DNA from 2 places in the Amycolatopsis sp. NPDC104863 genome. Region 2 is predicted to be linked to the other one. Evidence: predicted binding sites of a transcription regulator. Region 2 holds the regulator's gene; the other holds the start of a gene.
The links. Region 2 encodes HspR, which represses chaperone genes until heat shock. Its sites were predicted from a motif close to ANNTTGAGTNNNNNNNACTCAANNT; they were not measured.
Positions count from the first base shown of each region.

Region 1: lon (endopeptidase La) is a predicted target of HspR. The motif match lies at 2,318-2,342, and genes of this name have one in related genera.

Region 1 covers NZ_JBVJOW010000002.1:618,631-629,298, forward strand. The annotation lists gene ACZ63J_RS12415 (GNAT family N-acetyltransferase) at 1-484, shown strand, start outside; gene ACZ63J_RS12420 (SAM-dependent methyltransferase) at 557-1,411, shown strand; gene ACZ63J_RS12425 (SAM-dependent methyltransferase) at 1,408-2,256, shown strand; gene lon (endopeptidase La) at 2,357-4,759, shown strand; gene ACZ63J_RS12435 (class I SAM-dependent methyltransferase) at 4,833-5,624, opposite strand; tRNA gene ACZ63J_RS12440 (tRNA-Tyr) at 5,947-6,029, opposite strand; gene ACZ63J_RS12445 (YajQ family cyclic di-GMP-binding protein) at 6,158-6,649, shown strand; gene ACZ63J_RS12450 (toll/interleukin-1 receptor domain-containing protein) at 6,699-7,055, opposite strand; gene ACZ63J_RS12455 (hypothetical protein) at 7,052-7,645, opposite strand; gene ACZ63J_RS12460 (hypothetical protein) at 7,711-8,376, opposite strand; gene ACZ63J_RS12465 (sialidase family protein) at 8,566-9,702, shown strand; gene rfbA (glucose-1-phosphate thymidylyltransferase RfbA) at 9,777-10,658, shown strand.
Region 2 covers NZ_JBVJOW010000004.1:43,090-53,757, forward strand. The annotation lists gene ACZ63J_RS21590 (YbhB/YbcL family Raf kinase inhibitor-like protein) at 86-619, opposite strand; gene ACZ63J_RS21595 (DUF4097 family beta strand repeat-containing protein) at 792-1,562, shown strand; gene ACZ63J_RS21600 (hypothetical protein) at 1,593-1,766, shown strand; gene dnaK (molecular chaperone DnaK) at 1,994-3,868, shown strand; gene grpE (nucleotide exchange factor GrpE) at 3,865-4,572, shown strand; gene dnaJ (molecular chaperone DnaJ) at 4,609-5,781, shown strand; gene ACZ63J_RS21620 (heat shock protein transcriptional repressor HspR) at 5,787-6,212, shown strand; gene ACZ63J_RS21625 (DUF305 domain-containing protein) at 6,265-6,804, opposite strand; gene ACZ63J_RS21630 (lytic polysaccharide monooxygenase) at 6,801-7,556, opposite strand; gene ACZ63J_RS21635 (dienelactone hydrolase family protein) at 7,702-8,418, opposite strand; gene ACZ63J_RS21640 (globin domain-containing protein) at 8,437-9,540, opposite strand; gene ACZ63J_RS21645 (globin domain-containing protein) at 9,896-10,668, opposite strand, start outside.

The sequences.
Region 1 (10,668 bases), on a different contig from region 2:
CGTCAAGATCCGCCGGGCCGGGCCGGACGACCTCGAAACCGCCGTCGCGCTCGGCATGGAGCTGCACTCCTACGACGCCCAGTACGGCACGGTGAACTGGCGTGAGGGGGTCGAGGACATCCTGGCCAAGGACCTCGCCGAGCAGCTGAACCGGCCGGAGCCCGCGGTCTGGATCGCGGAGCTGTACGGCCGCCCGCTCGGCATGGTGAACGTCCAGCACCCCGGCGAGACCGGCTGGATCAGCGACCGCGTGGCCGCGACCCGCGTCGGTTACCTGTCCTCGCTGGCCGTCGCGGAGGCCGCGCGGTCCTCCGGCGTCGGCACCGCGCTGGCCGCCCACGCCCACCAGGTGCTGGACGAGGAGGGCGCCGACGTCGTCCTCCTGCACCACGCGGCGGCGAACCCGCTTTCGACGCCGTTCTGGTACGCGCAGGGCTACCGCCCGCTCTGGACGTACTGGCAGCGTCGACCAGCCGTTCGGTGAACGACTGGCGGATCCCCGCGGACGCCGGCTCTTTGTAGGCTGGCCACCAGGATGAGGGAGTGGGGAGCCGAAGTGACCGATCAGCGGGATTCCGCGCCCAGAGCGCCCGAAGGCGTCGACACGGAGAAGCCGTCGGCGGCCCGGATCTACGACTGGTACCTCGGCGGTACCCAGAACTGGGCCGTGGACCGCGAGTTCGGCCGGCGCATGGAGCAGCAGTGGCCGCTCGTGCGCCCCGGGTCGAAGCAGAACCGCGAGTTCATGAACCGCGCGGTGCGGGCGGCGCTGCGGGCCAGGATCCGGCAGTTCGTCGACCTCGGCTCCGGGGTCCCGACGGCCGGCAACGTGCACGAGGTCGTCGAGGCGGAGCTGCCCGACGAGCACGACGCGACGGTCGTCTACGTCGACTACGAGCCGGTCGCCGTCGCGCACGCGACGCTGATCCTCGAAGAGGAGGCGGCGACCGACTGGGCCGGCATCGTCCAGGCGGACATGCGGGACGCGAAAGCCGTGCTGCGCGCCGCGGAGACGAAGCGGCTGATCGACTTCTCGAAGCCGGTCTGCCTGATCATGGCGGCGGTGCTGCACTTCGTCGGGCCGGACGACGACCCGCACGGCCTGCTGGCGGACTACCGCGACGCGCTCGCGCCGGGCAGCTGGCTGGCGCTTTCGCAGATGAGCGAGGGTGACGGGAGCGGCGAGTACCTGACGGGGCTGCGCTGGTTCGTCGAGCAGTACCGGAAGACGAGCAACCCGGTGTGGCTGCGCGACCGCGAGGAGATCGAGCCGCTGTTCGGCGACTGGCCGCTGCTCGAGCCGGGCATCGTGCACCTGCCGGACTGGCGGCCCGACCGGAAGCTGAACGCGCTCGAGGCGGAAGCGCGGCCGTACGCGTGGTGCGGCATCGCGGAGAAGCCCGGCGGATGAGCGAAACCGCGCCGATCGCCCCCGCCGGGGTGGACACCGACAAGCCGTCCGCGGCCCGGGTCTACGACTGGTACCTGGGCGGGAACCACCACTGGGCGGTGGACCGCGAGTTCGGCCGCCGCGTCGAGAAGGTGTGGCCGCTGATCCGGCCGATCTCCCGGCAGAACCGGGCGTTCATGAACCGCGTCGTCGCGGCCGCGATGGACGCCGGGGTCCGCCAGTTCGTCGACCTCGGCTCCGGGGTGCCGACGGCGGGGAACGTGCACGAGATCGTCCGCGACCTGCTGCCGCCCGGCGAGCAGGCTTCGGTCGTCTACGTCGACTACGAGCCGGTGGCGGCCGCGCATTCGCGGCTGATCCTGGAGCGCGAGGGCGCGTCGGACTGGGCGGGGCTCGTCGAGCGGGACATCCGGCGGCCGAAGGAGATCTTCGCCGACCCGACAACGTCGTCATTGATCGACTGGTCACGGCCGGTGTGCCTGCTGATGATCACGGTGATGCACTTCGTCGGCCCGTCCGACGACCCCGCGGGGCTGATGGCGGAGTACCGCGCGAAGCTCGCGCCGGGCAGCTGGCTGGCGCTGACGCACGGCACCTGCCGCGACGACGCGCCGCCGGACCGCGCGGCCGAGGTGCACCGGTTCATCGACGCCTACCGCGACACGTCGAACCCGGCGTGGCTGCGCTCGGCCGACGAGCTGCTGCCCTGGTTCGGCGGCTGGCCGCTGCTGCCGCCGGGGATGACATCGTTGCCGGACTGGCGTCCCGACGAGCCTCCGACGGTCCTGGATTTCGAAACCCGGCCGTTCGCGTGGTGTGCCGTCGCACGCCGCCCGGCCCGCTGACCTGCGCTTTCCCTGATCGCTGTGGGCGAACGCACCATCGGAAACAAACACGCCCATCGGAGAGTTGAGCTAGGCAGACTCAACTACCCGAGGAGTGCACATGACCGACACCCGCCTCCTGCCCGTGCTCCCGCTCGATGACGACGTCGTGCTGCCGGGCATGGTCGTCCCGCTCGACCTCACCGACACCGAGACGCGGGCCGCGGTGGAGTCCGCCCAGGCCAACACCCCGAGCCAGGCCAGCTTCCCCGGCATCCGGTCGACCGGCGCCACCAAGGCCGAGGTCCTGATCGTGCCGCGCGTCCACGGTGAGTACGCCGAGTACGGCACCGTCGCCACGGTCGAGCGCATCGGGCGCGTGCCCGGTGGCAAGGCCGCCGTGCTGCTGCGCGGCACGACCCGCGCGCTCGTCGGCCGGATGGCCGACGGACCCGGCGCCGCCCGCTGGGTGCACGCCGAGGACGCCCCCGAAACCACCGACGACCGCACCGCGCCGCTCGCGGCCGAGTACAAGGCCGTCGTCATCTCGATCCTGCAGCAGCGCGGCGGCTGGCAGCTGATGGACGCCGTCCAGCAGGTCGAAGACCCGTCCGCGGTCGCCGACCTGTCCGGCAACGCGCCGTACCTCGACACCGACCAGAAGGTCGAGCTGCTCACCACGCTGGACGTCACCGCGCGCCTGGAGAAGGCGCTCGAGTGGAGCAAGGAACACCTGGCCGAGCTGGAAGTCACCGAGACGATCCGCAAGGACGTCTCCGAGGGCATGGAGAAGCAGCAGAAGGAGTTCCTGCTGCGCCGCCAGCTCGAGGCGATCCGCAAGGAGCTGGGCGAGCTCGACGGCTCCACCGACGACACGGACTACCGCGCCCGCGTCGAAGGCGCCGAGCTGCCCGACGCCGTGAAGAAGGCCGCGCTGGCCGAGGTGGACAAGCTGGACCGGACGTCCGAGCAGTCCCCCGAGGGCGGCTGGATCCGCACCTGGCTGGACACCGTCCTGGAGCTGCCCTGGAACGAGCGCACCGAGGACGTCTACGACATCGCCGCGGCGCGGGCGGTGCTCGACGCCGACCACGCGGGCCTCGACGACGTCAAGGAACGCATCATCGAGTACTTGGCCGTGCGCAAGCGCCGTGCCGAATCGGGTCTCGGCCCAGTCGGTGGCCGGCGTTCGGGCGCGGTGCTCGCCCTCGCGGGCCCTCCCGGGGTCGGCAAGACGTCGCTGGGTGAGTCCGTCGCGAAGGCCATGGGCCGCAAGTTCGTCCGGGTCGCCCTGGGCGGCATCCGCGACGAGGCGGAGATCCGCGGCCACCGCCGCACCTACGTCGGCGCGCTGCCCGGCCGGATCGTCCGCGCCATCAAGGAAGCCGGCTCGATGAACCCGGTCGTGCTGCTCGACGAGATCGACAAGGTCGGCGCCGACTACCGCGGCGACCCGACGGCGGCGCTGCTCGAAGTGCTGGACCCGGAGCAGAACCACACGTTCCGCGACCACTACCTCGAGGTCGAGCTGGACCTGTCCGACGTCGTGTTCCTGGCGACGGCCAACGCGCTCGAGACCATCCCCGGCCCGCTGCTGGACCGCATGGAGCTCGTCACGCTGGACGGCTACACCGAGCACGAGAAGGTCACCATCGCCCGCGACCACCTGCTCCCCCGGGAGCTGGAGCGCGCCGGGCTGGGCACGGCCGACGTCTCGTTGACGGACGCCGCGTTCAGCCGGATCGCCGCCGAGTACACCCGCGAGGCGGGCGTGCGCGACGCGAACCGCACGATCGCGAAGGTGCTGCGGAAGATCGCGACCAAGGTGGCGCTGGACGAGGTGGCCCTGCCGCTCACGGTGGATTCCCCGGACCTGGAGAGGTACCTGGGCCGCCCGCGGCACCTGCCGGAGTCGTCGCTGCCCGCGTCGACCCAGCGGACCGCGACCCCGGGTGTGGCGACGGGCCTGGCGGTGACCGGCGCCGGCGGTGACGTCCTCTACATCGAGGCGTCGCTGGCGGACAAGGAGTCCGGCGCGTCCGGGCTGCAGCTGACCGGTCAGCTCGGTGACGTCATGAAGGAGTCCGTCCAGATCGCGCTGTCCTACCTGCGCTCGCACGGCGCGGAGCTGGAGCTGCCGGTGGGCGACCTGCGCGAGCGGGGCATCCACGTGCACGTCCCGGCGGGCGCGGTCCCGAAGGACGGGCCGTCGGCGGGCGTCACGATGACGACGGCGCTGGCGTCGCTGCTCTCGGGCCGTGTGGTCCGGGCGGACGTCGCGATGACCGGTGAGGTGTCCCTGACCGGACGCGTCCTGCCGATCGGCGGTGTCAAGCAGAAGCTGCTGGCGGCCCACCGGGCCGGGATGAAGACGGTGATCATCCCGCAGCGCAACGAGCCGGACCTCGACGACGTCCCGGCCGAGGTGCTGTCCCAGCTGGACGTCCACGCGGTGGCCAACGTCCGCGAGGTCCTCGACCTCGCCCTGACCCCGGCTTCGACGCCGGTTTCCCAGGCGGCGTAACCCCGAACGCCGCCGCCCCCGGACGGCCGGTTTCCCCACCCCCAGGGAAACCGGCCGTTCTTCCGTTCCGGGGTCAGAGCCGCCGCGCGGCGACGAGGTACCCGGTGCCGAGGCGGCCCGCGGCGCCGCGGGCCACGGTGGACTCCGGCCGCGCGCGCCACCGGCGGTCCCAGCGCCGGACGACGCGGTCGAGCGGCGGCACCAGCGCGGTGACGTCGTAGAACAGCGTGTCCTCCGGTTGCAGGCCCGCCTGCCACAGTTCGTGGTGCAGCCGCCGGGTCGGCAGCGCCTGGATTCCGGTGCGGCGCGCGCCGTGTTTTTGCGGGACTCTCAGCGCGTGCTCGAGGCCGCCGAGAACGCGGCGCGCGGGCCAGTACAGGCCCCATTCGAACAGGCGGTAGGGGCTGCGCGGGTTGAGCATCGTGACGACCACGAGCCCACCGGGCCGCACCACCCGCGCGATTTCCGTCAACGCCGCGCCGATGTCGACGTACTCGAGCACGCCCATCGCGAGCGCGATGTCGAAAACGCCGTCGGGGAACGGCATTTCTTCGATGTCCCCGACGGCAAAACCGGCCGCTTCCCGCACGCGCCGTCGTCCGGCGTCGACCATCGCGGCGGACCGGTCGCACCCCGTGACGGCGAAGTCCCCGGGCCGGTCGTCGACCAGGTGCCGCACCATCATCCCCGGCCCGCAGCCGACGTCGAGGAGCTTCCCGCCGGCGCACCGCCGAAGCACCTGGTCGACGGCGTGCATGCGGGAGTGGTGATATCGGGCGGTGGGCCCCCATCCGGAGTAGGAATCGGCGTAGTCGGCGACGAGCTGGGCGTCGGCGTACTGGACCTGCACGAGCTGTTCACGCATCGGACGTTCGAGTGTGCCGGGAACGGGCATGTTCGCCTCCATCGATCGGACCTCTGCCACCCAGCTGGGTCGAGCGGGCCGAGAAGGCTGTTACGGATTCCCGGTCGATTTCGAAATTAGGGCCGTACCTACGAATGAATCTTCCGCCGTTTCGCCGCAAAATTGCCGCCGAATCGCGGCTTTAATCGACACGAGGCATTTATTGGACAATTCGAACATCTGGTTGTACAGCGGGGAAACCACCGGCAAACATTCGTGTCCTGTATACAAGGAAACGGCCCCGCGACCGGAGTAACGGTCGCGGGGCCGTGCCCACTGTGGGTGGCGGGTGAGGGATTCGAACCCCCGTAGGCGTAAGCCAACTGGTTTACAGCCAGTCCCCTTTGGCCACTCGGGTAACCCGCCCAGGCCGGTCGTACCGGCCGGAGAGAAGCTTACCCAACGCCTCTCGGCGGGGGTCAACCGGGATGCCCGTCCCGTGGTGGGGGCTAGGCTGGGTGCCCCTGACAAGCGAGTACGAGGTGTGAGGACACGTGGCGGATCCCTCTTTCGACGTCGTGAGCAAGGTCGACCGCCAGGAGGTGGACAACGCGCTGAACCAGGCGAGCAAGGAGCTGGGCACGCGGTTCGACTTCCGCGGCACGGGCACGACGATCAACTGGTCGGGCGAGGAGGCGATCGCGATCGAGTCCGAGACCGAGGAGCGCGCCCTGGCCGCGGTCGAGGTTTTCAAGGAGAAGCTGATCAAGCGCAGCATCTCCCTGAAGGCGTTCGAAGCGGACGAGCCGGCCCTCTCGGGCAAGATCTACAAGATCGGCGGCAAGATCCTGCAGGGCATCGCCTCGGACAAGGCGAAGCAGATCGCCAAGTTCATCCGCGACGAGGGGCCGAAGGGTGTGCAGGCCCAGATCCAGGGTGACCAGCTGCGGGTGTCGGGCAAGAAGAAAGACCAGCTGCAGGACGTGATCGCCTTGCTGAAGGGCAAGGACTTCGAGATCGCCCTGCAGTTCACCAACTACCGGTGACACCCTGCGGGCACCCGGCCCCGGGTGCCCGCAGGCGTGACGCGCGTCATCACCACGGGCGCCGGGCGGCGCCTCCCTCCAGGGCGAACGCCTCGAACGGCCACGAGGCCGTCCCCTCGGCCACGAGCGCGCCGGTGGGCAGGAGTGCGAACTTCGGGACCTCACGCACGGTCGCCACGTGGAACTCCCACGCCGTCCAGGCCGTCTTGCGGTAGTTCTCGCTCACCACCGCGACGAAGGCCGAGGCGGTCAGCAACCGGCTGCGGACCGACTCGAGCCTGGTGAGTCCCGACTTCGCCCAGTCGAGATCGTCGACGTAGACGTCGGCAAACCCGAGCCGGTCACGCAGCCGGCCCAGCGCTTCCAGCGTGTTGTCCGCCCGCGAGTAGCTGACGAAGACACTCATCCGGTACCGGCATTCGCGACGTCGAGCAGGTTGAGCGAGTAGGCCGCCAGTGCCACGCCCACCAGGACGATCAGCAGCAGGTAATAGATCATCGACGGGTTGAACGCCGCCGTCCGCCAGTTCACCGCCGCCACCTCTTGTGTGTGCTGGTAGCCACCGGCGCAGCGTGAGCCGCGCCGGAGCCAGATCTCTTTCATCAACAGCCGGAGCCGGCGCTGATAGTAGAAGCTGAACGCGTCCGCGATCCAGAAAGCGACGATGATCAGGAACGCGGCCACGAAGACGGCCGGGTTCAGCTTCTTGTCACTGAACGTCGCCACCAGCACACCCGCCGGTACCAGAACCGTGGCGCACAGCTTCTTCAGCTCGAAACACGAGTCCGCAGCCTTCAACGTCGCGGCGTGAAGCTGGTCCAGCTGCTCCTTGTCCAGGGAATCCGCTGACGGTTCGCCGGAAACGGATCGCTCCGCCGGCGGGGTTTCGCCGAGGCTCGGGCTCCCTGGTGATGTTTTCCGGAACTCCCGCGCGACCCAGGCCGACAAACCCAGCACCGCGATCACGGTCGTCGCCCGTCCGGCCCGGTTTGCCACCCCGACAGTTTGCCGCAAGCCACCGGCGCGGAAATGGACAATTCCGGTCCAAAAAACCCCACGGATCAGGACGGTGTCAGCGTCCAGCTCGCTTCATAACCATCCACCCGCACAAAAGCCGGCCCCCGGAGATCGCGCTCCACCTGCACGTCTCCGATCTGGTTCAACAGCAGATCCCGCTTCTCCGGCGACATCATCCACAGCGCGATGTTCCCCCGCGTCTTCGCCGTCAGCTGCACGCGGCTCACCCCCATCGGCAGACGAAGCACCGCATCACCCTTGCCCGTCGACGCAGCTCCAGCGGCCGCAGTAGGCAAGCTCCGCTGGTCCGCGATCGTCGCCGTCCAAGGGGCGTTCGCGTGGATCGTCACCCTCTTCACCGGCTGGTCCGGGTACGTGTTCAGCCACGTCGTCCCCTTGTACGCGCCGATCGCGTTGACCAGGCCGTGCTCGCCGCCGTCGGTGTCGATGATCACGTTGCTCGTGCACTTCGGGCAGTCGAACGTGAAGAACCCCAGCTGGTCCGCCGGCCACGTCGTCGCGAACTCGCCGCTCCCCTTGCCCGTGTGCGTCTCCGTCGGCACTTCGCGCGGCGCCGGGGGCGCGGTCGACGACGGCGTCGGGACCGCCGCGCCGGAAGCGGCGACGATCTCGCCGTAGCCGCCGATGCCGGACGCGCACCCGGACGTCAGCACCACAGCCGCCAGGACGCAGGACAACCGAACTCTCATCGTTCCCCCTCAAGACCCTCAGGTGATCTTTCGACGCACTTTGCCCGAGCGTTACCGTCGCCGAGGGTGATGGATCACCCATTCGCGGTCGGCAAACCCCTCGAACGCGCGAATGCGCCGTGTGACTGTCCACGGTGGACCCCGCACGCGTGTTGTAATCGCGCGGTCACCGCGTGGAGAGGGTCAAGGATGCGCCGCTTGCTCGTCTTCGTGCTGCCAGTCATCCTCGCCGCGACGCTCCTGACACCCGCGAGCGCCGCCGAGCGCCAGCAGCTCGTGCCGGGCTACGGCTCCTACGCGCGTTTGATCCGGCTCGAGCACTCCATCATCGGGCGCGGCCGCATCATCGCGACGCTGACCAGCGAAGACGCCGGCGGCAAGTTCACGCCGGTGATGGAGAGCACCGACGAGGGCGAGTCGTTCCACAAGATCGGCGAGATCCACGACCCCGACGGCCGGTACGGCATGTGCTGCGGCACCGTCTACGAGCTGCCGCAGCGGGTCGGGAAGCTCCGGGCCGGCACGCTGCTGTGGGCCGCGTCCTACCGGCAGGACGCCGGGGCGCAGCGGCGCGTCGGGATCCGGGTCTGGGCCAGCAAGGACGGCGGCCGCTCGTGGATGTTCCTGTCCGAGGCCGCGCGGTCGCACAACATCGACGGCATCTGGGAGCCCGAGTTCACCGTCGACGCCGGCGGCACGCTCTGGCTGCACTACGCCGACGAGACGCAGGCGCCGAAGTACGCGCAGGTGCTCAACCGCGTCGCCTCGACCGATGGCGTGACCTGGGGCACCAAGCAGCTCACCCTGGCCATCCCGCCGGACCGCGTCCGGCCGGGGATGCCGATCATCCGGCGGCTGCCCGACGGCCGGTACTACTTCGCCTACGAGATCTGCAACTTCCGCGACCGCTACTGCGACCCGTACTTCAAGATCTCGCCCGACGGCGCCAACTGGGGCAGCCCGACCGACCCCGGCACCCGCGTCAACACCGCGAACGGCAACTACTTCCAGCACGCCCAGACGATCACGCTGTTCCCGGGCGGCCCGAACGGCGTCCGGATCGTCATGGTCGGGCAGATCTACACCGACGCCAAGGGCGCCCCGCAGCCCGGCAACGGCCAGGTGCTGCTGGCCAACGACAACTTCGGCAGCGGCAACTGGTACGAGCTGCCCGCCCCCGTGCACATCACCGGCATCTACAACAACTTCTGCCCCAACTACTCCTCGACGCTCCTGCCGGTCGACGACGGCAAGAACGTCCTGGAGGTCGCCACCGAGTACAACCTCGGCTGCAAGGCCTACTTCGGCAAGGGGCCGGCCTTCTAGCGCTTCCCGATCGAGCCTTCCAGACTCCCCCGTAGGGTGGGTCCCGGCCGAGAACCGACCAAGGGAGGCAGCTCATGAAGGGCATCGTGCTGGCCGGAGGCAGCGGGACGCGCCTGCACCCGATCACCCAGGCGGTGTCGAAGCAGCTGCTGCCGGTGTACGACAAGCCGATGGTCTACTACCCGATCTCGGTGCTGATGCTGGCCGGGATCCGGGAGATCCTGATCATCTCCACCCCTGCCGACCTGCCGAACTTCCGCAAGCTGCTGGGCAACGGCGACCAGTTCGGCCTCTCGTTCACCTACGCCGAGCAGCCGAGCCCGAACGGCCTGGCCGAGGCCTTCGTGATCGGCGCGGACTTCATCGGCGACGACGACGTCGCGCTGGTGCTCGGCGACAACATCTTCTACGGCCAGGGCTTCTCGACCCGTCTCCAGGACGCGGTGCGCGATCTCGACGGCTGTGTCCTGTTCGGCTACCCGGTGAAGGACCCCGAGCGCTACGGCGTCGGCGAGGTCGGCGCCGACGGCAAGCTGATCTCGATCGAGGAGAAGCCCGAGAAGCCGCGCTCGAACAAGGCGATCACCGGGCTGTACTTCTACGACAACGAGGTGGTCGAGATCGCGCGCTCGCTGAAGCCCTCGGCACGCGGCGAGCTGGAGATCACCGACGTCAACCTCGCGTACGTGCACAAGGACCGCGCGACGCTGGTGGAGCTCAGCCGCGGCTTCGCCTGGCTGGACACCGGCACGCACGACTCGCTGCTGGAGGCCGGGCAGTTCGTGCAGGTGCTGGAGCACCGGACGGGTGTCCGCATCGCGTGCCTCGAGGAGATCGCGCTGCGGATGGGCTTCATCGACGCCGACGAGTGCTACGCGCTGGGCGTGAAGCTGGCGAAGTCCGGTTACGGCGATTACGTGAAGGCTGTCGCTGTGGCGGCGGGGGCTTCGGCGTAGCGGCGGAGCT
Region 2 (10,668 bases):
TGTGTCATCGGCCACCGACAAAAAAGTGCCCGGCACTGTCGCCGATCCGCGACAGTGCCGGGCCCTGAAACCTGACCCGTGAAACCTAACCCTTGTTCTCGTACACCGGCGTGATCACCGCGCGCGCCAGCGTGTGGCCGAACATGTTGAAGCCCAGGAACGCCGGGGTCGCCTCACTGTCGACCTCGAGCTTGTCGACGTCGAGCGCGTGCACCGCGAAGTAGTACCGGTGCGGGCCGTGGCCGGGCGGGGGCGCCGCGCCGAGGAACTGCTTGACGCCGCCGTCGCCCTTCAACGTCACCGCTCCGTCGGGGAGGCCGGAGCCGTCGCCCGCGCCCGAAGCCAGCTCCGTCACCGAGGCCGGGACGTTGAACACCGCCCAGTGCCAGAAGCCGCTGCCAGTGGGGGCGTCCGGGTCGTAACACGTGATGGCGAAGCTCTTCGTCTCCGCGGGGAAGCCTTCCCAGGCCAGGTGCGGCGAGCGGTCTTCGCCGCCGGCGCCGAAGATGCCGGACAAGTGGGGCGTGGCCAGGGTTTCGCCGTCGGCGACGTCGGTGCTCCGGACGGTGAAGGACGGCACGTCGGGCAGGGATTCGTACGGGCCGGGTGCTTGCGGCATGGATCCTCCTGATCATGGAACTGGAGTCTTGCGCCAGGTTAGGCCCCTCCCGCCACCCCCGCGTGTCAGGGACGGATCTCAGGGTCTTTCGGGGGGTTACCCCCATGTGCCGACCATCCCGTCGCCAATACCGTTTTCGCAGCAGAGGAAACAACTGAGGGGACCAACGACCATGGCGCGCCCGCTTCTTGCCGTAGGTGGCATCGTCCTGATCGGCGTCGGCCTGGCGACCGCGTTCGGCTGGGGCTGGGGATCGGACTTCGAGAACACAAAGACGCTTTCGGAGTCGATCCGCAGCGTGAAGCTGGAAGGCGACTCGGGCTCGGTGAAGATCCGCGCGGGGTCGGGGCCCGCGACGGTGCACCAAGAGGTGAACTACCACTGGCGCGGCAACCCCGGTGACACCTTCTACCGCGTCGAGGGTGACCAGCTCGTGCTCACCGACTGCGGGACGAACTGCTCGGTCGACTTCGAGGTCGTCGTGCCGGCGAACATCCCCGTCACCGGGAAGGTCGACTCCGGCGGCCTCGACATCGCCGGGATGGCGAGCGTGGACGTCCAGGCCGACTCCGGGCACGCCCGGGTCGAGGACGTGCCCGGCCTGGTGAAGCTGCGGCTCGACAGCGGGGGCATCGACCTGCGGAACGTCGGGGAGGTCCAGCTGCACGCCGACTCCGGCAGCATCAGCGGCACCGACGTGCGCGGCCCGGTCGACGTGACGTCGTCGAGCGGGAGCGTCGAGTTCACCCTCGCCGAGCCGAACAACGTCAAGGTGAAGGCCGACAGCGGCAGCGTCGAGGTCGCCGTGCCGGGCGGGCCCTACCGCGTCCTCGGGGACAGCGACAGCGGGCACCGCGAGATCGACGTCCCGACCGACGGCTCCGCGCCGCACACCCTCGACCTCACGACCGACAGCGGCAGCGTGACCGTCCGCGCCGCCTGACCTTCTCTCACCACTGGAGCTTCCTTCACCATGGGCAAGATCGAACGGCGGGTCCTGGCCGCCGCACTGGCCGGCGCCATCACGATGTTCGGCGTCGTCGGCTTCCTCCGCAGTGAACCGGAACGCCCTGCTCCCGCGCAGGGCGTTCCGGTCAGCGTCACGTCCCCGCACCTGGCGAAGCTGGCCGTCGTGCACGTCCGGTGAGACCCCGTGAGCGGGGTCACACCCGTTCGGGGCGAGTTCGGGCACCGAGGCCGGGAACAAGAACCCGGAGCCGGTCGTTAGGCTGGACGTAGAGGTTGAGCGCAGTCGACTCAAGTCCAGCTTGACGCGACACGCGAAGGCCCGATAGAACTTGCCAAGGCCCCGCTCAAGGCGGGGGCGAACGTGCAGGTCACGGACGAAGCAGGCTTACACAGGAGGAAAGCACCATGGCGCGAGCGGTCGGCATCGACCTCGGCACGACCAACTCGGTCGTCGCCGTCCTTGAGGGCGGCGAGCCGACGGTCATCGCCAACTCTGAAGGGTCCCGGACCACCCCCTCGATCGTCGCCTTCGCCAAGAACGGCGAAGTGCTGACGGGCCAGCCGGCCAAGAACCAGGCCGTGACGAACGTCGACCGGACGATCCGGTCCGTGAAGCGGCACATCGGCACCGACTGGAAGACCGAGATCGACGGGAAGAACTACACGTCGCAGGAGATCAGCGCGCGAGTGCTGATGAAGCTGAAGCGCGACGCCGAGGCGTACCTGGGCGAGACGATCACCGACGCGGTGATCACCGTCCCGGCGTACTTCGAGGACGCGCAGCGGCAGGCCACCAAGGAAGCCGGCCAGATCGCCGGCCTGAACGTGCTCCGCATCGTCAACGAGCCGACCGCCGCCGCGCTGGCGTACGGCCTGGACAAGGGCGAGAAGGAACAGACCATCCTGGTCTTCGACCTCGGTGGCGGCACCTTCGACGTCTCGCTGCTGGAGATCGGCGAGGGCGTCGTCGAGGTCCGCGCGACCTCCGGTGACAACCACCTCGGTGGCGACGACTGGGACGAGCGCATCGTCAAGTGGCTGGTCGACAAGTTCAAGGCCACGAACGGCATCGACCTGACCAAGGACAAGATGGCGCTGCAGCGCATCCGTGAGGCGGCGGAGAAGGCGAAGATCGAGCTGTCCAGCTCGAACTCGGCCGGCATCAACCTGCCCTACATCACGGTCGACGCCGACAAGAACCCGCTGTTCCTCGACGAGCAGCTTTCGCGCGCCGAGTTCCAGAAGATCACCTCGGACCTGCTCGAGCGCACCCGCAACCCGTTCAACAACGTGATCCGCGACGCGAACATCGCCGTCGGCGACATCGACCACGTCGTGCTCGTCGGTGGTTCCACCCGCATGCCGGCCGTGTCCGAGCTGGTCAAGGAGCTGACCGGCGGCCGCGAGCCGAACAAGGGCGTGAACCCGGACGAGGTCGTCGCGGTCGGCGCGGCGCTGCAGGCCGGTGTGCTGAAGGGCGAGGTCAAGGACGTCCTGCTGCTGGACGTCACGCCGCTGTCGCTGGGCATCGAGACCAAGGGTGGCGTGTTCACCAAGCTCATCGAGCGCAACACCACGATCCCGACCAAGCGCTCGGAGATCTTCTCCACCGCGGACGACAACCAGCCGTCGGTGCAGATCCAGGTGTTCCAGGGTGAGCGCGAGATCGCGGCGCACAACAAGAAGCTCGGCATGTTCGAGCTGACCGGTCTCCCGCCCGCCCCGCGTGGCGTGCCGCAGATCGAGGTCACCTTCGACATCGACGCGAACGGCATCGTGCACGTCCTGGCCAAGGACCTCGGCACGAACAAGGAGCAGTCGATGACGATCACCGGTGGCTCCGCGCTGCCGAAGGACGACATCGAGCGGATGGTCAAGGACGCCGAGGCGCACGCCGAGGAAGACAAGACCCGCCGCGAAGAGGCCGAGACGCGCAACCAGGCCGAGACGCTGGTCTACCAGACCGAGAAGTTCCTCAAGGACAACGACGACAAGCTGCCCGAGGACCTCAAGGGCAAGGTCAAGTCCGCGATCGACGAGTCGAACGAGGCGCTCAAGGGCACTGACTCGGCGAAGATCCGCGAGTCGATCGAGAAGCTGAACACCGCTTCGCAGGAGCTGGGCACCGCCCTGTACGCCAACGCGAACGCCGACGCGGCCGCGGGTGCGGCCGGTGCTTCGGGCGCGGCCGGTGGCGACGCCGGTGCGGCCGGCGCGACGGGCGCCAAGGCCGATGACGTGGTGGACGCCGAGATCGTCGAAGAGGACGAAAAGAAGTGACCCACAGCTACGACGAATCCGAGAACCAGGGCCGCGGCCCCGAGGAGCCGGTGGTCGTGCGGGACCGGCGCCGGGTGGACCCCCAGACCGGGCAGGTCCGCCCGCCCGGTCCGGCCCACGCCGCGCCGGACCCCGACGAGGAGCCCGTGGAGCACGCGGGCCCCTCGCTGGGCGAGTCCATTGTGGACGACTCGGTCGCGGTGGTCTCCGGCGTGGAGAAGGAGCTGGCCGAGCGCACCGCCGACCTCCAGCGCCTGCAGGCCGAGTACGCCAACTACCGCAAGCGTGTCGAGCGTGACCGCGAGGCGGTCGTCCTCGGCGCGAAGGCGACGGTGGTGAACGACCTGCTGCCGCTGCTCGACGACCTCGAGCGGGCCGAGCAGCACGGTGACCTCACCGGGGCGTTCAAGGCCGTCGGCGACAAGCTGATCAGCGGGCTGCAGCGCGCGGGGCTCGAGTCGTTCGGCGCCGAGGGCGAGGCCTTCGACCCGAGCGTGCACGAAGCCGTGCAGCACAACACCTCGCCGGACGTGGCGGGCCCGACGGTCACCGTGGTCATGCGCCGCGGGTACCGCTTCGGGGACCGCGTGCTGCGGGCGGCGCTGGTCGGCGTGACCGACCACGAGCCCGGCGCGGCCCCGGTGGACCCGTCCGTCGGTGGCGAGCTGCCACTCGACGGGCGCCTCGATGACCAGCAGCAGTAAGCAGTATCCGGTTCCAGTGGGAGGAGGAGACGCCCGATGAGTGCGCGGGAATGGATCGGCAAGGACTTCTACCGTGAACTGGGCGTCTCCTCCGACGCCACAGCCGACGAGATCAAGAAGGCCTACCGGAAGCTGGCCAAGGAGAACCACCCGGACGCGAACGCCGGCAACGCCGAGGCGGAGCAGAAGTTCAAGGCCGTCTCCGAGGCGTACGGCGTGCTGTCCGACACGGCCAAGCGCAAGGAGTACGACGAGGCGCGGCGGCTGTTCGGCGGCGGCGGGGGCGGGTTCAACTTCCCCGGTGGCGGCGGCACCGGCAGCTTCGACGTCGGGGACATCTTCGGCCAGGCCGGCGCCGGCCAGCAGGGCGGTTTCGGCGGGCTCGGCGACATCCTCGGCGGGCTGTTCGGCCGCGGCCGGACGACGGCGGGCGCGACGGCGAACCGGCCCCAGCGCGGGGCCGACGTCGAGACGGACGTCCGGATCGACTTCACCGAGGCGGTCAAGGGCGCGACCCTGCCGCTGCGGCTGTCGAGCCCGGCGACCTGTTCGACGTGCGGCGGCAACGGCGCGAAGCCGGGCACCTCGCCGCGGACCTGCCCGACCTGTTCCGGGTCGGGCCTGGTCAGCCGCAGCCAGGGCGCGTTCGCGTTCTCGGAGCCGTGCCGCGACTGCCGCGGCCGCGGGCAGATCATCGACGACCCGTGCCCCGAGTGCGGCGGCGAAGGTGTCAGCACGCGGACCCGCACGCTGACCGTCCGGATCCCGTCGGGCGTCGACGACGACCAGCGGATCCGGCTGGCCGGCCAGGGCGAGCCGGGCCGGGGTGGCGCGCAGGCGGGCGACCTCTACGTCCGGGTGCACGTGGCTCCCCACGCGCTGTTCGGGCGCAAGGGGCTCGACCTGACGATCTCCGTGCCGGTGGACTTCACCGAGCTCACGCTCGGCACCACGATCACGGTGCCGACCCTCGAAGGCAAGGTGTCGCTCAAGGTGCCGCCGGGCACCGCGAGCGGGCGGGTGCTGCGCGTGCGCGGCAAGGGCATCGCCAAGCGTGACGGCGCGCAGGGTGACCTGCTCGTCACCCTCACCGCGGCGATTCCCGCCAAACTGGACGACAAGGCGCGCGAAGCTCTGCAGGCGTACGCCGAAGCGATGGCCGGGCACGACCCCCGGCCCGAGATCACTGAGCTGCTCGAAGGCAGGTGAGTGGGATGTTCGGCGGGATTCCCCAGGAGGGGGACGAAGAGACCCCGGTGTTCGTCATCTCGGTGGCGGCCCAGCTGGCGGGGATGCACGCGCAGACGTTGCGCACCTACGACCGGCAGGGCCTGGTGTCACCGGGCCGCACGTCCGGTGGCGGGCGGCGCTACTCGATGCGGGACATCGCGCTGCTGCGCGAAGTCCAGCGGCTGTCGCAGGAAGACGGCGTCAACCTGGCCGGCATCAAGCGCATCATCGAGCTGGAGAACCAGGTCGACGCGCTGCGGGCCCGCCTGCAGGAGCTGACCGAAGAACTGGCCGCGGCGTACGCGGCCGGGGAACAGGCCGCGGCGGCGGCGCACGCGTCCTACCGCCGGGACCTGGTTCCGCTGAACCCGCAGACCGCGATGGTGGTCTGGCGGCCGAAGCGCCGCTGACGTCCTGAGCACGCAAAGCCCTCCCCGAGTCTCCGGGGAGGGCTTTTGCGTTTCAGGCCTTGAAGTTCAGCAGCTGCTGGACCTCGGCGGTCCGCGACTCGATGACGCGGCGGGCCAGGTCACGGGCGTCGGCGTTGATCCCGCCGGCGGTGCCGTTCTCGGTCTGGGCCAGCTCGACCGCACCCTGTTGCTGGCCGGTCAGCACATCCAGGTACTTGCGCGTGAAGTCCGTGTCGTTCGTGGACTTCAGCGTGCCGACGAGGTCGGGCGCGGTCATCTTCATGCCGCCGTGGCCGGCGTGGACGTGCGGGTTCATGTCCATGCTCTCGGGCCGGTTCCAGGTGCGCAGCCAGCTCTTCATGTTGTCGACTTCGGTCTGCTGCGTCACCTCGATCGCCGCCGACAGCTCCTTCACCGGCGCCGGGAGCGGGCGCTGCTTCGCCAGCCGGACGATGTCGATGCCCTGCTGGTTCTGGGTGATCAGCATCTGCAGGAACATCACGTCGGCGTCGTTGAACTTCGCCGGGGTCCACGTCGCGCCGCTGCCGCAACCGGCCAGCAGCAGCGCGACGACGACCAGGACCAGCCTCACTGACGCTGCCAGAGGGCCGGGGTGTTCGGCGGCTCCCAGCCCGCGATCGCCGTGTGCGGCTGGAGGCAGCGGTAGCTCACGCCGTTGTACGTCACGACGTCACCCGCCTTGTACGCCGTGCCGGCCTTCCACGTCCCGCTCGACGGCGGGGTCGTCGTCGGGGGCGGGGTCGTGGTGGGCGGCGGCGTGGTGGTCGGGGGCGGCGTGGTGGTGGGCGGCGGGGTGCCACCGCCACCGACCTGCAGGTCGATGCAGCTGTAGAAGGCGTTGGCCGTGTCGGAGATGTTCCAGATCGCCAGCACCTTCACCCGGCCGGAATACCCGGACAGGTTCACCGTGTGCTGCACGGTCGCGGGCGGCTGCTGGCCGTTGCCGTTGAACGACGCGACGAGCGTGTTGCCGACGTAGTACTCGTAGCTCTTCGTGGCGTGCCGGGCGGTGAACACCCAGTTGAACGTCACCGAAGAACCGACCGACTTGGCCGGCCACGGCTTCGACTCGTCGGCCAGCTCGGCGAACTGCGCCAGGCCGGCGTTGCAGCTGCGCAGGCCCTTGGGACCTTCGACGCTCTGCGGTTCGTAGACGATCTGCCCGCAGTTCGGCACCTTCCCGGCCGCGCAGTTGGCCTGGCGGCTGGGCGGGTCGGAGACGTACCCGTGGGCACTCGCGGAGGTGGCGGGGAGGACGACGACCAGCACCGGCGCGAGGATCGCACCGGCGGCGGCCGCGAAGAGCTTTCGCTTCAGGGTCATTTCGGCTCCTCGTGGGGGAACGGCGGTGTTCCGGAGGGAGGACGAACGAGCACGTCCGGGGAAGACGTGGTCTAGACCATAAGATGATTCGGGCACAACGGTCAATCAACTACCGCCATCCGGCGACTTCGGTAGCCCGCTCGGCTCAGTGCGAAGGTCGGGCCGGTTGCTGCAGGTGTTCGCCGAAGAAAGACGTCACTCGGCGCCATGCGTCCTCGGACGCTTCGTGGTGGTAGGTGAACCCGACGACCTTGAGCAGCAGGTTCAGCGGCGGCTTGACCTCGACCTTGTTGGCGAACCCGTGGCTGGCGCCGTCGTACTCCTCGACGTCGTGCGGGATCTCCCGCTCGGTCAGCGCCGTCTCCAGCTTGGCCGCGGCCCCGCGCAGCGAGAAGTCCTTCTTGCCGAAGCTCGCGACGATCGGGCACGCGTCGTCGAGCACCGAGAGGTTCTTCGGCAGCTGTCCGTAGTACGGCGCCGACGCCTCGAAGCCGCGAGACGCCGCGACGAGCGCGAAGCCGCCGCCCATGCAGAACCCGGCGATGCCGATTCGGCCCGAGGAGTCCGGGTGCGCGGCCAGGAGCGCGCGCGACGCCTCGATGTCGTCGAACGTCCGGCCCTGGTTCGCGAACATGTCCGAGAACACCCGGCGCACGCACCGGCGGAAGCCGCCCCGCGCGTACAGGTCCGGGCTGAGCGCGAGGTACCCCTCGCCGGCGAAGCGGTCGGTGATGTTCTTCGTGTCCTGGCTCAGCCCGAACGCGTCGTGGATGAGCACCACGCCCGGGTGCGGGCCCTCGCCGGCGGGCTCCGCCAGGTAACCGCCGATGGTGCCGTCCGAAACCGGAATCGTCGTCTCCATATAGCGACGATAGCGCGTTCAGTCCAAGGTGAACGGGTCGTAGGAGATGCGCTCGAGGTCGATCCCGGCGGCCAGCAGCTTCGCGATCGTCGCCTGGATCATCGGCGGTGAGCCCGACACGAGAACGTCGTGGTTCTTCCACTTCCCGCGCTGGGTCACCGCGTGCGCGAGCGTGCCGCGGTCACCGCCGGTCACCGCGCCCTCCTCGGTGACCGGGGTGACGGTCAGCCACTTCGACACCGCGGAGATGCGCCGCAGGTCGTCCAGCGCGTAGAGGTCTTCCGGTCTTCGGCCGCCGAAGAAGAGGTGGACCGGCGGGTTCCGCTTCCAGTGCGCCAGGTCGTCGAGGATCGACACGAACGGGGTGACACCGGTGCCGCCGGCGATCATCAGGAGCCGCCGTCGGGTGGTCGTCGGCCGGACGAAGAGGTTGCCCATCGCCGGGCCGAGGCGCCAGACGTCACCCGGTTTGGTGTGGTTGACGATGCTGCCGCTGACCCAGCCGCCGGGCACCGTGCGGACGTGGAAGCTCATCTGACCGTCGCCGCGCGGGGCGCCCGCCGGCGAGAGGTACCGCCACATGCGGGGGCGCTGCGGCACCTCGACGCTCACGTAGCTGCCGGCGCGGTACGGGAGCAGGCCCTCGGTCTGCACGCGCACCAGTGCGACGTCGCGGTTGAGCTTGCGGTGCTCCAGGACGGTGGCCGCCCACGCCGCCGGCCCGGTCTCCGCCTGGGCGGCCTCGCGCATGGTCTTGGCGATGATCCCGTACGCCGTGGTCCACGCGGACTCGACCTCCGGGGTCCACTTCTCCTTGAGGAACCGCTTGAGGGCGGCCAGCAGCGCGATCCCGACGGCGTCGTAGTGCCGGGCGACCACGGCGAACTTGCGGTGGTCGCGGCCCAGCTGGCCGAGGAAGGTGACCAGCTCGTCGGGCCGGTCGACCATCTGCACCACGTACACGATCGCGCGCAGCAGCCTGCTCCGCTGCGTCGTCATGGTGACCGGGAAAAGATCGCGGCAATCGGGGGCGACCACGAACAACGCGCCGTAGAAGTACTGCGCCAGTTCGTCGGCTTTCGGCTCGACCGCCGCAAAGCTTTCGCGGATCAACCGGGCCAGCTCGCGGCCTTCGACGGCCGAAACGGGAACGGCTTCGGGCGGTTCGAAGACCTTTACGGATTCAGCACTCATCGGGAACGGTGATCTCCAGTCGTGCCAAGGATTTTCCACGTATGCATGCGGCGTCGCTGTCGCTGTGCCGCCCCCGAGGGTTCCCGACTGTAGGCGCATTCCCGTGCAGATGCGCGTGATTCCGCGCGTTCCCGCTCGAACGGAGCAATTTCACCACGCGCGGTAAACCTCGCCTGGCGCAGCGTAAAAACGATCACCCGAACGGATTCGGCGGACCCGGTAACAATTCCCGGAGTTCGGCCGACTCTTTCACGGTAGGAGTGTCGGGCGCGATTTTCCGGAACTAGTCGATCGTGAACGGGTCGTACTGGATCTGGTCCAGCGCGCTGCCCGCCACGAGCATGCGCGACACCGTCGCGCGGATCATCGCCGGCGAGCCGGCCACCAGGATGTCGTGGTCCGGCCAGGGGCCGTACCGGGTGACCGCTTCGGCCAGCGTGCCCTGCTCGAACCCGGGGACTTCGCCACCGCGCTCGACCACCGGCGTGATGTTCAGCCAGGGGTTGACCGAGGCGAGCGAGCGCAGTTCTTCGAGGTCGTAGAGGTCCTCGCGGGACGGCCCGCCGTAGAACAGCCGCACCTTGGGGTTCTCACCCCACAGCGCGAGGTGGTCGAGGATCGACCGCAGCGGGGCGACGCCGGTGCCGCCGGCGACCATCAGCACACCCCGGGAGGACTCCCGGTCGACCGTCAGCCGGCCCAGCGGCGGGCCGAGCCGCCAGACGTCACCGGGCTGGGTGTGGCTGACGATGGCGCGGGAGACCCAGCCGCCGTCGATCGCGCGGACGTGGAACTCGATGCCGCCGTCCTCGCGCGGCGCGTTGGCCGGTGAGAGGTACCGCCACAGCCGTGGCCGCTGCGGGACTTCGATGCTCATGTACTGGCCGGGGTGGTAGGGCACCGGCTGGTCGGGCAGCAGCCGGACCAGGGCGAGGTCCCAGGTCAGCCGCCGGTGCTCGACCACGGTGGCCTGCCACGACGGCGGGTTCGTGTCGGAGGCGGCGGCGTCCTGCATGGCCCGCGCGGCGATGGTGAACGCCTCGGCCCACGCGCGCT